Regions from separate parts of the Streptomyces sp. NPDC091416 genome, predicted to be linked through region 1. Evidence: riboswitches for the same ligand, from Rfam matches in the RefSeq annotation. Region 1 holds a riboswitch; the other holds the start of a gene.
What was found. A riboswitch is a leader RNA that binds a small molecule or an ion and turns the genes downstream of it on or off. The one in region 1 is predicted to bind thiamine pyrophosphate.

Region 1 (7,327 bases):
GTCCAGCTGGGCGTCGGTGAGGCCGGCCCGGGCCACGCGGGACTCCGCGAGCAGGGCCACCGCGTCGGACGGGCGGACCTCGGGGTCACGGGCGGTGGCGCTCGCCACCAGCGCGTCCAGTCCGGCCGCGAGGCCCGGGACGGCGTCGGACGGGGCCGGGACGTCCTCGTTGAGGTGCTGGTAGATGACCTGGGCGGGGGATTCCCCGGTGTGCGGCTTGGTACCCGTCAGCATTTCGTACAGCACGACACCGCACGCGTACACATCGGCGCGGGTGTCCGCGGTGCCGTGCTCGATCTGTTCGGGGGCGAGATACGAGACCGTCCCCAGGATGGACCCGGTGGTGCTGGTGACCGATCCCACGGCCCGGACCAGGCCGAAGTCGGCGACCTTGACCCTGCCGTCGTCGCCTATCAGCACGTTCTCCGGCTTCATGTCCCGGTGGACGAAGCCCGCCCGGTGGGCGGCGCCCAACGCGGCGAGCACCGGCTCCAGGATGTCCAGTGCGGCCCGCGGCTGGAGGGCGCCCCGCTCGCGCAGCACGTCGCGCAGCGTGCACCCCGCCACGTACTCCATCGCGAGGTAGACGTACTGCCCCTGGGCACCCTGATCGAAGACCGCGACCACGTTGGGGTGCGCGAGCCGGGCCACCGACTTGGCCTCACGGATGAAGCGCTCGACGAACGAGGCGTCGGCCGCGAGGGCCGGATGCATCACTTTGAGCGCGAGCACCCGGTCGAGCCGGGTGTCCATGGCCCGGTAGACCGTGGCCATGCCGCCCACGGCGATGCGGGCATCGACGCGGTAGCGGCCGTCGAGCAGCTGCCCGACGAGAGGGTCCTGGAGGGTCGTATCCACGCAGCCGAGTCTACGAGCCGCCGCCGACACGGCCGACTGGCCGGAGCGATCCCGGGGCCCAACTGCAGCCGAGCCGTGACAGGGACATGCGATCCACTGCCGGGGAACGCGGGTGGCCCCGGGATCGGCGGGGGTCCTGGCAGGGACATGAGATCCACCACATGAGCCGCCGGGCCCCGGAATCAGAACGCGGGACGCTCCGGATCCAGCACGGCCCGGCCCGCCACCGGCGACGAGGCCTCGGCGAAGTGGCGACGCGGGATCCGCCCCGCGCGGTACGCGAGCCGCCCGCCCTCCACGGCATGGCGCATCGCCCCGGCCATCAGCTCGGGCTCCTGGGCCCGGGTCACCGCGGACGCCAGCATCACGGCCGCGCATCCCAGCTCCATGGCCAGCGCCGCGTCCGAAGCCGTCCCGGCGCCCGCGTCCAGGATCACCGGTACCCGCGCCTGCTCGACGATCAGCTGGAAGTTGTGCGGATTGCGGATGCCCAGGCCGGAACCGATGGGGGAGCCGAGCGGCATGACGGCCGCGCACCCCACGTCCTCCAGCTTCCGGGCCAGCACCGGGTCGTCGTTCGTGTACGGCAGCACGGTGAACCCGTCGTCCACCAGCGTCTCCGCGGCGTCCAGCAGCTCGACGGGGTCCGGCAGCAGGGTGCGCTCGTCCGCCACCACCTCCAGCTTGACCCAGTCGGTGCCGAGCGCCTCGCGGGCGAGGCGGGCGGTGAGCACGGCCTCGCCCGCGGTGAAGCAGCCGGCCGTGTTCGGCAGCACGCGGATGGAGAGCCGCTCCAGCACGGAGAGCACGGAGCCCTGCACGGTCGGATCGAGGCGGCGCATCGCCACGGTCGTCAGCTCGGTGCCGGACGCGGTCAGCGACCGCTCCAGCACGTCGAGGCTGGGCGCCCCGCCCGTTCCCATGATCAGCCGGGAGCCGAACACGGTGTCCCCGAGGGTGAAGAGGTCGTCGGACATGGTCAGCCTCCCTGGACCGCGGTGAGGACCTCGACCCGGTCGCCGTCGGCGAGCCCGGCCGCGGACCACTGGCCACGCGGTACGACGGTCTCGTTCAGGGCGGCCGCGACGCCGGACGCCGCGCCGGTCAGCGACGCGACCAGGACGTCCAGAGTGGTGCCGGGCGCGAGGGTGACGGCCTCGCCGTTCACGGAGACGGCCAGGGAATCGGGGAGGGCGGCGGGCTCGGTCATGCGGGCTGCTCCTGACGTACGGGGGCGGCGGGTGAGAAACGACTGGGGGAGAAGGGGCGTGCCACCTCGGGCAGTTCGCCATCGGCCAGCAGCTGCGCCATGGCGTCCCCGGTGACGGGCGTGAGCAGCACGCCGTTGCGATGGTGGCCGGTGGCGAGGTGGAGGCCGGGCAGTGCGGTGCGGCCCAGCAGCGGGGCGTTGTCGGGGGAGGCGGGGCGCAGGCCGGCGAGGGTCTCGGTGAGCGGCAGCTCGGTGATGCCCGGCATCAGTTCGTGAGCGTCGCGCAGCAGCTCGTACACACCGCCCGCCGTGACCGTGGTGTCCCAGCCCATTTCCTCGCTGGTGGCGCCGATGACCAGTTCGCCGTTCTCGCGCGGTACGAGATAGACGTGGCTGCCCCGGACCACGGCCCGCACGGTGCGGGAGAGGAACGGGGCGTAAGCGGGGGGCACGGCCAGCCGCAGGACCTGGCCCTTCACCGGGCGGACCGGCGGCAGGACGTGCTCCGGCACTCCCGCGAGCCGGCCGCTGAGGCTGCCCGCGGCGAGAACGACCTGATCGGCCACCGGCTGTGTCCCGTCGGCCAGTACGGCTCCCGTGGCCCGGCCGCCCGTGACCGTGAGCCGCTCGGCCCGGTGGCGGTGGAAGACGACGCCGGCCCGTTCGCACGCCGCGACCAGTGCGGCGGCCAGCCGTCGCGGGTCGACCTGGTGGTCGCCGTCGACCCGCAGCCCGCCGCGCACGCCGGGTGCGAGCATCGGTTCCAGGCGGCGGCACTCGCGGCCGGTGAGCCACTCCGACTCCAGTCCCGAGCGGCGTTGCAGGGCGTGGAGTTCGCGCAGATGGGCCCGGTCGTCCGCGTCGAGCGCGACCGCGAGGGTGCCGCAGGCGCGGAAGCCGATGTCCTGTCCGCTCGCCGCCTCCAGCTCCGCCGCGAACGCCGGATAACGCGCGGCGGAGGCGACGTTGAGGCCGAGCAGCATCTCCTCGCCGTAGTGGAGTTCGGTGACTGCGGCCAGCATCCCGGCCGCGACCCGGGCGGCGCCGCCGCCCGGTGCGGGATCGACGACCGCGGTGGCCAGGCCGCGCTGAGCGGCCCGCCAGGCGGTCACCAGGCCGATGATGCCGCCTCCGATGACGAGGACGTCGGACCCGTTCGTACCGTGCATACGCATGGGCGTCCAGCCCCTCCCTTCGCCGGCATGACCCGGATCAGGTTCGTACGGTCGGAGGCCGTCCAGCCTCCCTCTCAGCCCGGTGCGTCCGGGCTCCCGCGAGTGATGTGCACGGCCACCCTAATCCCCTGGCCCACGGCCCCGGCAAGGGAGCCTCCGACGCCGCGGACGCGGACACGGGAAGGCGATCCGGCGGCCGCATCACGGGAACCGACTTCCTGACGACCCGTCAGGTGTTTAAGGTGGACAGGTGGACGAGCAGACCGGACAGCAGCAGCAAGGGCCGCGGCACCGCCGCCGCGTCGTGATCGCCGGAGCGGGCATGGCGGGCGTGCAGACCGCCGTGGCCCTGCGGGAACAGGGCTTCACCGGCCCCGTCACGCTGATCGGCGCCGAACCCCACCAGCCGTACGACCGGCCCCCGCTGTCGAAGGCGGTCCTGCTGGGCAAGGCCGAGGACTCGGCCTTCGACATCGACTTCGAGGCGCTGGACATCACCCTGCGGCTCGGCCTGGACGTGACCGCGCTGCGCCCGGCCGAACACGAACTGGACACCCGGAACGGGCCCGTCCCCTACGACGTCCTGGTCGTCGCCACCGGCGCCGAGCCCCTGGTGCTCCCCGGCTCCGAGGGCGTCCCGGGCGTCCACCTCCTGCGCACCCTGGACGACGCCGCCCGGCTGCGCCCGGTCCTGGAGCGGCAGCACGACGTCGTGGTCGTGGGCGCGGGCTGGATCGGCGCCGAGTTCGCCACCGCCGCCCGCGCGGCCGGCTGCGCGGTCACCGTCGTCGAGGCCGCCGACCGCCCGCTCGCCGGCGCGCTGCCCGCCGAGGTCGCCGCCCCCATGGCCGGCTGGTACGAGGAGAGCGGCGCCGCACTCCTCACCGGCGCCCGGGTCGCCCGCATCGAACCCGGCCGCGTGGTCCTGGCCGACGGCCGCACCCTCCCGGCGGACGCGGTCGTCGTCGGCATCGGCGCCCGGCCCGCGACCGGCTGGCTCGCCGGATCGGGGATCGAACTCGGCCCGGACCGGTCGGTGACCGCCGACGCGTCCCTGCGCACCTCGCTCCCCGACGTGTACGCGGTCGGGGACTGCGCCTCCTTCCCCTCCGCCCGCTACGGCGAGCGCCTGCTCGTCCACCACTGGGACAACGCGCTCCAGGGCCCCCGCACCGTCGCCGCCGCCATCACCGCCCCGGAAGGCGACGGGCGGTCCCCGGCCTACGACCCCGTGCCCTACTTCTGGTCCGAGCAGTTCGGCCGCTTCGTCCAGTACGCGGGCCACCACACGGGGGCCGACACCCTGGTGTGGCGCGGCGATCCGGCCGAGCCGTCGTGGACGGTGTGCTGGCTGCGCGACGGCGCGCTCGTCGCCGTACTGGCGGTCGGCCGTCCGCGCGATCTGGCGCAGGGGCGCAAACTCGTCGAATCGGGGGCGGAACTCCTGCCGGACCGGGTCGCCGACCCTTCCGTGCCCCTGAAATCGGCCACGCGCTGACGGCCCGGACGGCGCCCGTACGGTCGGCCCGGGTACCGACTGTCGGTCCGGGATGGCACGCTTGTCCCCGTGACCGAGATTGACGCAAAGATCGATGCTCTCGTCCCTGCCTGGCTCCACCTTCCCGACATCGCCGAAATGTTCGGTGTCGAGGTGACGCGTGTACGCCAGCTGGTCAAGGAGGGCCAGCTCATCGCCGTACGACGTGGTGAGAACCGGGCGCTTCAGGTGCCTGCCGCCTTCATCGACGGCGACAAGGTGGTCAAGGGCCTTTCGGGGACCCTGACGCTCCTGAAGGACGACGGCTACTCCGACGCGGAGATGCTGGAATGGCTCTTCACCCCCGACCCGAGCCTGCCGGGCACGCCCGCGCAGGCGCTGAGTGAGAATCGCGGCACGGAGGTGAAGCGCCGCGCCCAGGCGCTCGCCGTCTGACCCGTTGCCGCACAGCTTCCGACCCGCTGCCGCGCGGGGGATGCGGGCCGCTCGGCGCGGCCCGCATCCGCCGCGGCGCCACCGAACCGACCGCCGTCGCCATTCCCCGGGGGGAACCGCACCATGTCCACGCCTCGCGCGCTGCTGTCCGACGCCCGGCTCTACCTGTGCACGGACGCCCGCCGGCGCCAGGGCGACCTTCCCGCGTTCCTCGACGCGGTCCTGACCAGCGGCGTGGACATCATCCAGCTGCGCGACAAGGGCATGGAAGCGGCCGAGGAGCTCGAACACCTCGCGCTCTTCGCCGACGCCTGCAAGCGCCACGGCAAGCTCCTCGCGGTCAACGACCGGGCCGACGTCGCCCACGCCATCGGCTCCGATGTGCTGCACCTGGGCCAGGGCGACCTGCCGGTCCCGGCCGCCCGCGCGATCATCGGCCGGGACGTGGTCATCGGCCGCTCCACGCATGCCGGGTCCGAGGTCGACGCGGCCGTCGTCGAGCCCGGCGTCGACTACTTCTGCACCGGTCCCTGCTGGCCCACCCCGACCAAGCCCGGCCGGCACGCCCCGGGCCTGGACCTCGTCCGCTACACCGCCTCGCTCGCCCCCGTCCGTCCGTGGTTCGCCATCGGCGGGATCGACGCGGGCAACCTCGACGAGGTCCTGGACGCCGGAGCGCGCCGGGTCGTCGTCGTGCGGGCCATCACCGAGGCATCCGATCCGGCTGCCGCCGCCGCCGCGCTGGCGGGAAGGGTCCGGGACCGCGCGGCCGTGTGACGGGGCGGGCCGTGAGGCCGTTTCGGGACAGGAGTGTCCGAAGCGTGGACAAAGAATCGGGCAATCAAGTCAAATCGCCCCAGTTCGGTTGGGAGCCCGCCGCGCCCTGGTTAACCTGCCGGTATGGCCCTTGGCACACCCTCCACCAGGACAGATCACGCGCGCACCGTGCGTGAGATGCTCGCTACCGGCAAGACCTCGTACTCGTTCGAGTTCTGGGCGCCCAAGACCGAGAAGGGCGAGCGGAACCTCTGGAACGCGCTGCGCCGGGTCGAGGCGGTGGGACCGAGCTTCGTCTCCGTGACGTACGGGGCCGGCGGATCCACCCGGGCCGGGACGGTGAAGGCGACCCAGGACATCGCCGCCGAGTCCACGCTCACCCCGGTCGCGCACCTCACGGCGGTCAACCACTCCGTCGCGGAGCTGCGCAACATGGTGGGCCAGTACGCGGACGCCGGTATCCGGAACATCCTCGCCGTGCGCGGCGACCCGCCGGGCGACCCGATGGGTCCGTGGGTCGAACACCCGCAGGGCGTGCGGTACGCGGCGGACCTCGTCCGGCTGATCAAGGAATCCGGCGACTTCTGTGTCGGCGTCGCCGCATTTCCCGAACGGCATCCGCGCTCTGCCGACTGGGACACCGACATCCGGCATTTCGTGGACAAGTGCCGCGCCGGTGCGGACTATGCGATCACGCAGATGTTCTTCGATCCGGACGCCTATCTCCGGATGCGTGACCGGGTGGTCGCTGCGGGTTGCGAAACCCCGATCATCCCCGAGGTGATGCCCCTGACGAGCGTCCGGCAATTGGAGCGATTCGCGCAGCTCAGCAACGCGACGCTGCCCGCGGACCTGAAAGAACGGATCCTCGCCGCCAAGGACGATCCCGCCGCTGTACGCTCCATTGGCATCGACTTCGCAACGCGGTTCTGCGCGAAGCTGCTCTCCGAGGGTGTCCCCGGACTGCACTTCATCACGCTGAACAACTCGACGGCGACGCTCGAAATCTACGAGAATCTCGGACTGCACAAGCAGTCGTGACCGGCCGTACCCGCCGCGACCCGGGGCGGTGGCCGTAGAAGGGGGCGGGCATGGGCTGGACGGTCCTCTACATCGCGTTCGGCATCGTTGCGCTGTGGCTGCTCGGTGAAGTGCTGCTGCAGTACAAGGCACGCCTGCGCTGGCGTCTGCTCGCCTTCACCGGCTTCGCCGGTGTCGTCGTCGGTGTGCTGATGCCGTCCGTGTTCGTCATCGCCCTCGGCGCGGTCGCGTTCGCGACAGGCCAGACGTACGTCACGCTCTCCTTCCGCCGCGGCTTCTCGACGGGCTGGGCCATAGGCGGCAGTCCCGGCGAGAGCCGGCGGCGCCGCGGCG
Region 2 (7,327 bases), on a different contig from region 1:
TCACCCCGTGCCGTGGGCGCTCTACCATCGGCGTATCAGTAGCAGGCTCTCCTCCGTTTCCGCCCGACTGCCCGGTTTCTCGCGGGCACACAGGCCCTACGGAGCATCGGGGGATGCACATGAACAGCGCTCCGCACCTGCTGACCGAGGACCGGCCCGAGTACGAGCGGATCCTCGACGACGCACTGCGTCACGCCCATGAACGACCGGATCTGGCCGCAGTCGGCGAACGGCTCAATCCGGTGCAGCTGCGCACGATGGCCATGGCCGCCACCGCGCTGATCACCGCCGCGGCAGCCACCGAGTACGAGCACTACGTGAAGGCCCGCGAGGAGATCCGCGCCGCCGCCGGGCCGGACGAGGACGGCGATCCTGGCACCGGCGCGCACGGCGCCCGGCAGTCGGGCGCCGGCGTGGGAGTCGTCATCACCGTCCTCGCACCGGTGCTGGCCGGCACCGCCGCGGTGATCTTCCTGCTCATCGGCTACATCCTGAAGGCGCTCGACCCGCCTCCGTCGTTCGCGCGCACGATGGTCGGCGCGGGCTGGTTCTTCGCGGCGGCGACGGCCGCCGCGATCCTCGTCGCCGCCGTCGGCCTGCTCGTCACCGCTCTGCGCAACGGCTCGACGTCCGTGGCCGCCGAGGAGCACGGCGAGGAGCTGCCGGAGGACGTGGCCCGTGCCAGAGAGGCCTGGCGCCATGCTCTGCTGGAGCGCGGCATACTGCCGTTCCTGCGGGACGCCCTCGCCGATCCCGGTGCCGCCCCGGCCGCGCGCATTCCGCACCGCTCGCCCAACCGCATCCCGAAGATCGGCTACAGCAGGCCGGACTTCACCAGCCCGGACGACGGCCCGGCTGCCGCGCCCCGCCCCACCTTCACGAGTCCGGACTTCACCAGCCCGGACTTCGGCGGGCCCGAGCACGAGCTGGAATGACCGCGGCCGGCGCGCGGACCTCCGGAGGTCCGGCCGCGATCGATTCCCCCGCTACAACGCCGCCAGGCTGCCGACCAGGTCATCGAGCCCCAACGATCCCTGGGACAGTGCCTTCATGTGCCAGGCCTTGAGGTCGAAGGCCGCACCATGGCGCCGCTTCGCCTCCGCTCGGCCCCGGAGCCAGGCGCGTTCGCCGAGCTTGTAACCGATGGCCTGGCCGGGCCAGCCGAGATAGCGGTCGATCTCCGCGTCACGGCGGGCAGCCGGGCTGCCGTTGTAGGCGGCCATGAACTCGGCGGCGAGGGCACCCGTCCAGCGCTCGCCCGGATGGAAGCCCGAGTCGGCGGGAACGGCGAGTCCGAGGTGCATGCCGATGTCGACGATGACCCGGATGGTGCGCAGCATCTGCCCGTCCAGGAAGCCGAGCCGGCGCGCGGGGTCGGAGAAGCAGCCCAGATCGTCCATGAAGCGTTCGGCATACAGCGCCCAGCCTTCGATGTTGGCGCTGACCACGCCCTCGGTGACCTGGTAGCGACTGAGGCGGTCGGCGACCGTGACCCACTGCGCGAACTGGAGATGGTGCCCGGGGACGCCCTCGTGGTACCAGATGCTGACGAGTTGCCAGGTCGGGTAGGTACCCCGCTCCAGGACGGGCAGGTAGGTGCGTCCCGGGCGGCTGAAGTCGAGGCTCGGGCCCTGGTAGTAGGGTCCGGAGGCGCTGCCGGCCGGAGCGATGCGGGACTCGACCTTGCGGAGCGGGCCGGAGAGGTCGAAGTGGCTGCCGTCGAGCGTGCTGATCGCCTCGTCCATCAGCTGTTGCAGCCAGTCGCGGGCAGCCTCCTCGCCCTTGACCGCGTGGCCGTGCTCCTCCAGATGGCGCATGGCCTCCAGGAGGCCCGCGCCGGGCAGCACGCGCTCGGCTTCGACGCGCATCTCGGCGAGCGTCCGGTGGAACTCGTCCCACGCCCAGCTGTAGGCCTCGTCCAGATCGAGTTCGGCGCCGGTGTTGTGCCGGGCGGCCCGCAGATAGCGCTCCCGGCCCACCGCGTCCGGAGTGCCCGCCGCAGCGGGGAGGTAGGTGTCGCGCAGCCACGCCCGGAACTCGGAGACGGCGCGGGTGGCCCGGAGGGCGGCATCGTCGAGCTCGGGACGCATCCGCTCGGTGCCGTCCGCGACGAAGCCGGCGAACCAGCCCGCGCCGCTGCCCGCGCCCTGTCCGGCGGACTCCCCGGTCCAGTCGGCCAGCTGGCCGATCACCCCGGCTGCCTGCCGGGGAGCGGCGAGCAGACCGCGGGATATGCCCTCGGTGAGGGTGCGCCGGTAGCCGTTCAGCGCCCCGGGGAGGTTGCGCAGCCGGCCGGCCACTGCCGCCCAGTCCTCGTCGGTGGCCGTGGGCATGAGGGTGAAGATCGATCGCACCTGCTCGACGTGCGCGCCCACCGTGCGCAGCTGTCGGTAGTTCTCGCCGGTGTCGTGCATCGCGAGTTCGGCGGTCAGGCGTTCGCGCAGCAGCCGGGCGCACGCCTGCTCGTCGGGGTCGCCCGGCACAGGAGCGGCATCGAGCGCGGTGAGACTGCGTCGTGCCAGCTCGGCGTGGGCCTCGAAGCCGTCCGGCGACAGGTCCGGCTGCCGGTCGTCGCCCGGGTTCAGGCCCAGCCATGCGGAGGTCATCGGATCATGCGCCGCCACCTGGTCGAGGTGGCTGTCGGCAATGCTGCGGGGTGTGACCGATTCATGTGGCATGGACATATCTTGACGGACCGTCGGAGTGCACATCCAGGCCCCGCGTGCACTGTTGCGGACGGACCCTCGGCCCGTCCGCAGCAGTGCTCGTCCGGCGTCAGTCCGTGAGCGGGAGGTACACCCGGTTGCCCCGGGCGGCGAACTCCTCGGACTTCACCGCCATACCGGCCAGCGCCTCCGCATCGAACTCGGTGGGGACGGCGGTGGCCCCGTCACCGTGCTCGTCACGGATCTTCTGGGAGATCTTCATCGAGCAGAACTTCGGTCCGCACATCGAGCAGAAATGCGCCGTCTTCGCCGGTTCGGCAGGCAGCGTCTCGTCGTGGAACTCCCGTGCCGTGTCCGGGTCGAGGGCCAGATTGAACTGATCCTCCCAACGGAACTCGAACCGGGCGTCCGACAGCGCGTCGTCCCATTCCTGCGCCCCCGGATGCCCCTTGGCGAGGTCTGCCGCATGGGCCGCGATCTTGTACGTGATGACGCCGGTCTTCACGTCGTCCCGGTTCGGCAGGCCGAGGTGCTCCTTGGGCGTCACGTAGCAGAGCATCGCCGTCCCCCACCAGGCGATCATCGCGGCGCCGATGCCCGAGGTGATGTGGTCGTACGCGGGGGCCACATCGGTGGTCAGCGGGCCGAGTGTGTAGAACGGCGCCTCCTCGCAGATCTCCTGCTGGAGGTCGATGTTCTCCTTGATCTTGTGCATCGGGACATGGCCCGGCCCCTCGATCATGGTCTGGACCCCGAACCGCTTGGCGATCGTGTTCAGTTCGCCGAGCGTACGCAACTCCGCGAACTGGGCCTCGTCGTTGGCGTCCGCGATCGACCCGGGGCGCAGCCCGTCGCCCAGCGAGTACGTCACGTCGTACGAGGCGAGGATCTCGCAGAGCTCCTCGAAGTTCTCGTAGAGGAACGACTCCTTGTGGTGCGCGAGGCACCACGCGGCCATGATCGAGCCGCCCCGGGAGACGATGCCGGTCTTGCGGCGGGCCGTCAGCGGCACGTACGGCAAGCGCACGCCGGCGTGCACCGTCATGTAGTCGACGCCCTGCTCGGCCTGCTCGATGACGGTGTCCTTGTAGACCTCCCAGGTCAGCTCCTCCGCCCTGCCGTCGACCTTCTCCAGGGCCTGGTAGAGCGGCACGGTTCCGATCGGCACGGGGGAGTTGCGAAGAACCCACTCACGGGTGGTGTGGATGTTGCGGCCGGTGGACAGATCCATGACGGTGTCGGCGCCCCACTTGGTCGCCCAGGTCATCTTGTCCACCTCCTCCTCGATGGAGGACGAGACCGCGGAGTTGCCGATGTTGGCGTTCACCTTCACCAGGAACCGCTTGCCGATGATCATCGGCTCGGTCTCCGGGTGGTTCACGTTCGCCGGCAGAACGGCCCGGCCGGCGGCGATCTCCTCGCGCACGACCTCCGGATCGACGTTCTCCCGGATCGCGACGTACTCCATCTCGGGCGTGACCTCGCCCCGGCGGGCGTACGCGAGCTGGGTGACGGGGCGGCCGTCCCGGCTGCGTCGCGGCTGGCGGGGGCGGCCGGGGAAGACCGCGTCCAGGTTGCGCAGCCCACCGCGCGGCGAGGTGTGCTTGAGCCCGTCGTCCTCGGGGCGTCCGGGACGTCCCGTGTACTCCTCGGTGTCGCCGCGGGCGATGATCCAGTTCTCCCGCAGAGGCGCCAGTCCGCGACGGACGTCGGTCTCGGTGGCGGGGTCGGTGTACGGCCCCGACGTGTCGTACAGCGTCACGTCGTTGCCGTTGGTGAGGTGCACCTGGCGGACCGGCACCCGAAGGTCCGGACGTGAGCCCTGGACGTAGCCCTTGTGCCAGCCGATGGACTTCCCGGCCTGGCCGTTCTGGTTCGAGGCAGGCGTGCGTGTGTCCGATGTGGTCATGAGACCTACTCCCTACGCCGGCATTACCCGGTAACAGGTTCGGCGGTCGGCGCAGCCTGTCCCGTACGGACGTACGGAGATCAGCGCCCTCTCAGCCCGGTGCTCCGAGCTCCCGCGTGTGCAAAGGTGCCACCACGCTAGCGCCCTTGCTGGCGAGCTGAACAGAGGGCCCTTCTCTTCTTGCGATGATCGGCCGGTGACGTCCCCCCATAACGACCCCGAACCGCAGGGCCATCAGCACGGGCACTCCCACAGCCACGGCCCCGCCGCACCCGTCTCCGGCCATCTGCGCAAGGTGATCGCCGCCGTACTGATCCCGTTCGCGGCCGCGGTCGTCGTCGGACTCGTTGTCCTCTGGCCCGGTGGTGCGCCGGCGCACGAGCGCACCGGTGTCGGCTTCGACCGGCAGACCCAGCAAGGAAAGGTGGTGAACATCGCCAAGGTCGACTGCAAGGACGTGAACGCCTCCCAGCTACCCGTCGGCGACGAGGCCGGTCCGCCCGCCGACGAGCGGACCGGGGACGACGGAGCCGGCCTCTGCGGGAAGGCCACCGTCGAGATCACGAGCGGTCAGGACAAGGGCCGGAAGTTCGTCGAGGTCGTCCAGCCCGGCGCACCCCGGCAACTGCGGGAGGGGCAGGGGGCGGTCGTGGCGTACGCCCCCGACGCTCCCCACGACCTCCAGTACTCCGTGACCGACGTGAACCGGAAGTTCCCGTTGATGCTGCTGGCCGGGATCTTCGCGCTGGTGGTGGTCGCCGTGGGCAGAATGCGTGGGGTGATGGCCCTGGTGGCGCTCGCGCTGTCCTTCGCCGTCCTGACCCTGTTCATCCTTCCGGCCATCCTGCAGGGATCGAACCCGCTGGTCGTGGCGGTCGTCGGGGCGAGCGCCATCATGCTGATCGCGCTCTACATCTGCCACGGGCTGACGGCCCGCACCTCGGTCGCCGTCATCGGCACCCTGATCTCACTGCTGCTGATCGGGCTGCTCGGCTCGCTCTTCATCGGCTGGGCGAGCCTGAGCGGTAACACCGACGACAACACCGGTCTCATCCACGGCCTGTATCCGCACATCGACATGAGCGGACTGCTGCTGGCCGGAGTCATCATCGGCTCCCTGGGGGTACTCGACGATGTGACGGTCACCCAGACCTCGGCGGTCTGGGAACTGCACCGGGCGGACCCGACGATGAGTGCGAGGAAGCTCTACCGGGCAGGGATCAGGATCGGACGCGATCACATCGCCTCGGTGGTCAACACCCTGGTCCTCGCCTATGCGGGCGCCGCACTTCCCTTGCTGCTGCTGTTCTCGATCGCGCAGAGCGGCGTGGGGACCGTGGCCAACAGCGAACTGGTGGCGGAGGAGATCGTGCGCACGCTGATCGGCTCGATCGGACTGGTCGCGTCGGTACCGGTGACCACCGCGCTCGCGGCCCTGGTCGTCTCCGCCGACCGCACCGAGCCCGCCACCGATTCCGGACCTTCCGCCCTCGTACGGAGCGGCAGGGGCCGCCGTCGTCGGGCGAGGTCCTGAGTGGCCGGACACGGAGAGTGATTCACCCGTTCGGCAGGTGTGCTGTTCGACCGGCATGCAGGCCAGGGGCACGGCTGCGTCAGCCGGCGTTCTGCTCCTCGGCCAGAATCCGCCCCAGCGCATCTTCCAGATTGCCCTCGAAGTCACCCAGCGTGCACTCCTGGCCGAGCGGTACGAGCTTGTCCGTCCGGTCCAGGAACGCCACGAGTGGTGCCGTACCGGCCCGGAAGAGCGCACGATCGGCCCCGACCTGGAGCCGGATGTGGACGTCGGACAGCCCTTCGGGCTCGGTCGGCCCGATGTGCACATCGCCGTCACCACTGGGGCTGTTGAGGCCGTCGAGCAGCAACTCGCGGCCGAAAGCCCAGGTGACGGGGGCGTCGCCGGGCAGATGGAAGGTCATCCGGATCGCGTACGGATCGCACACTTCGTACCGGAGCTCCACCGGGATACGGAAAGAGAGCTCCTCGGAGACGAGGAAGCTCATCATGACCTCAGCTTGAACCGACTCGCGCATCGTTCAACCCCGCAGTAGATGAATCTGGCCAGGAATGATCCCCCATGGCCCTATTGACGCCATCGTGGTGCACGCGATAGCAGATCACAAGGAGTGATTTTTCAGATACTGATAGAGAACACGAACGAACGCAAGAGGCTGGCCACTTCGCCACGTAGTCGTTCGACTGCGGGGAGCAACCGATCTTCCTGGTCGAGAGGGACCGAAATGGCCATCGCGGCGGCCGTGAACCCGGCCGCGATCGGGATGGCCGCGCAGACCGTTCCGAGCGCGTACTCCTGTCGTTCGACGACAGGTTCCGTACGCTCGATCGACCGCAGGCGCTCAAGGAATGCCGGCCGGTCGCGTACGGAGTAGCGCGTCAGCGGGCGCACCGGATGCCGGTCCAGGTGATCCTCGCGAGCCTGCTCGTCGAGCTGGCTCAGCAGACACTGACCGATCGCGTGGGCATGCCCCGTCTCACCGAAGGCCGCCCACTCCTCCACGGCGGGCACCGCCGGGGTGTCCGCGACGGCGACGAGTTCGATCTCGCCGTCGCGGTAGACGGCGCAGTACACCGGGGCGCCGATGATGTCCCGCCATCGCCCCAGGGACTGGGTCATTCTGCTGCGACGATTCTGCAGCGCCCCGTCGTCCACCAGCCGCTCAGCGGCGGCGCCGAAGAGGAAGACGCCGTTCTCCCGGCGCAGATATCCCTCGTG

Region 2: linked by a shared signal. The riboswitch ahead of thiC (phosphomethylpyrimidine synthase ThiC) and the one ahead of thiO (glycine oxidase ThiO) in region 1 are both predicted to bind thiamine pyrophosphate.

The regions. Positions count from the first base shown of each region.
Region 1 is NZ_JBIVTU010000007.1:102,904-110,230, forward strand. Features, by position in the region: gene pknB (Stk1 family PASTA domain-containing Ser/Thr kinase) at 1-858, opposite strand, end outside; gene ACIQMX_RS21630 (thiazole synthase) at 1,041-1,835, opposite strand; gene thiS (sulfur carrier protein ThiS) at 1,838-2,068, opposite strand; gene thiO (glycine oxidase ThiO) at 2,065-3,243, opposite strand; TPP riboswitch at 3,241-3,353, opposite strand; gene ACIQMX_RS21645 (FAD-dependent oxidoreductase) at 3,566-4,741, shown strand; gene ACIQMX_RS21650 (Rv2175c family DNA-binding protein) at 4,811-5,176, shown strand; gene thiE (thiamine phosphate synthase) at 5,300-5,953, shown strand; gene metF (methylenetetrahydrofolate reductase [NAD(P)H]) at 6,077-6,994, shown strand; gene ACIQMX_RS21665 (hypothetical protein) at 7,045-7,327, shown strand, end outside.
Region 2 is NZ_JBIVTU010000006.1:276,426-283,752, reverse strand. Features, by position in the region: gene ACIQMX_RS20110 (hypothetical protein) at 114-935, shown strand; gene ACIQMX_RS20105 (DUF885 domain-containing protein) at 987-2,678, opposite strand; gene thiC (phosphomethylpyrimidine synthase ThiC) at 2,776-4,575, opposite strand; TPP riboswitch at 4,568-4,701, opposite strand; gene ACIQMX_RS20095 (YibE/F family protein) at 4,772-6,109, shown strand; gene ACIQMX_RS20090 (SsgA family sporulation/cell division regulator) at 6,189-6,626, opposite strand; gene ACIQMX_RS20085 (helix-turn-helix domain-containing protein) at 6,728-7,327, opposite strand, start outside.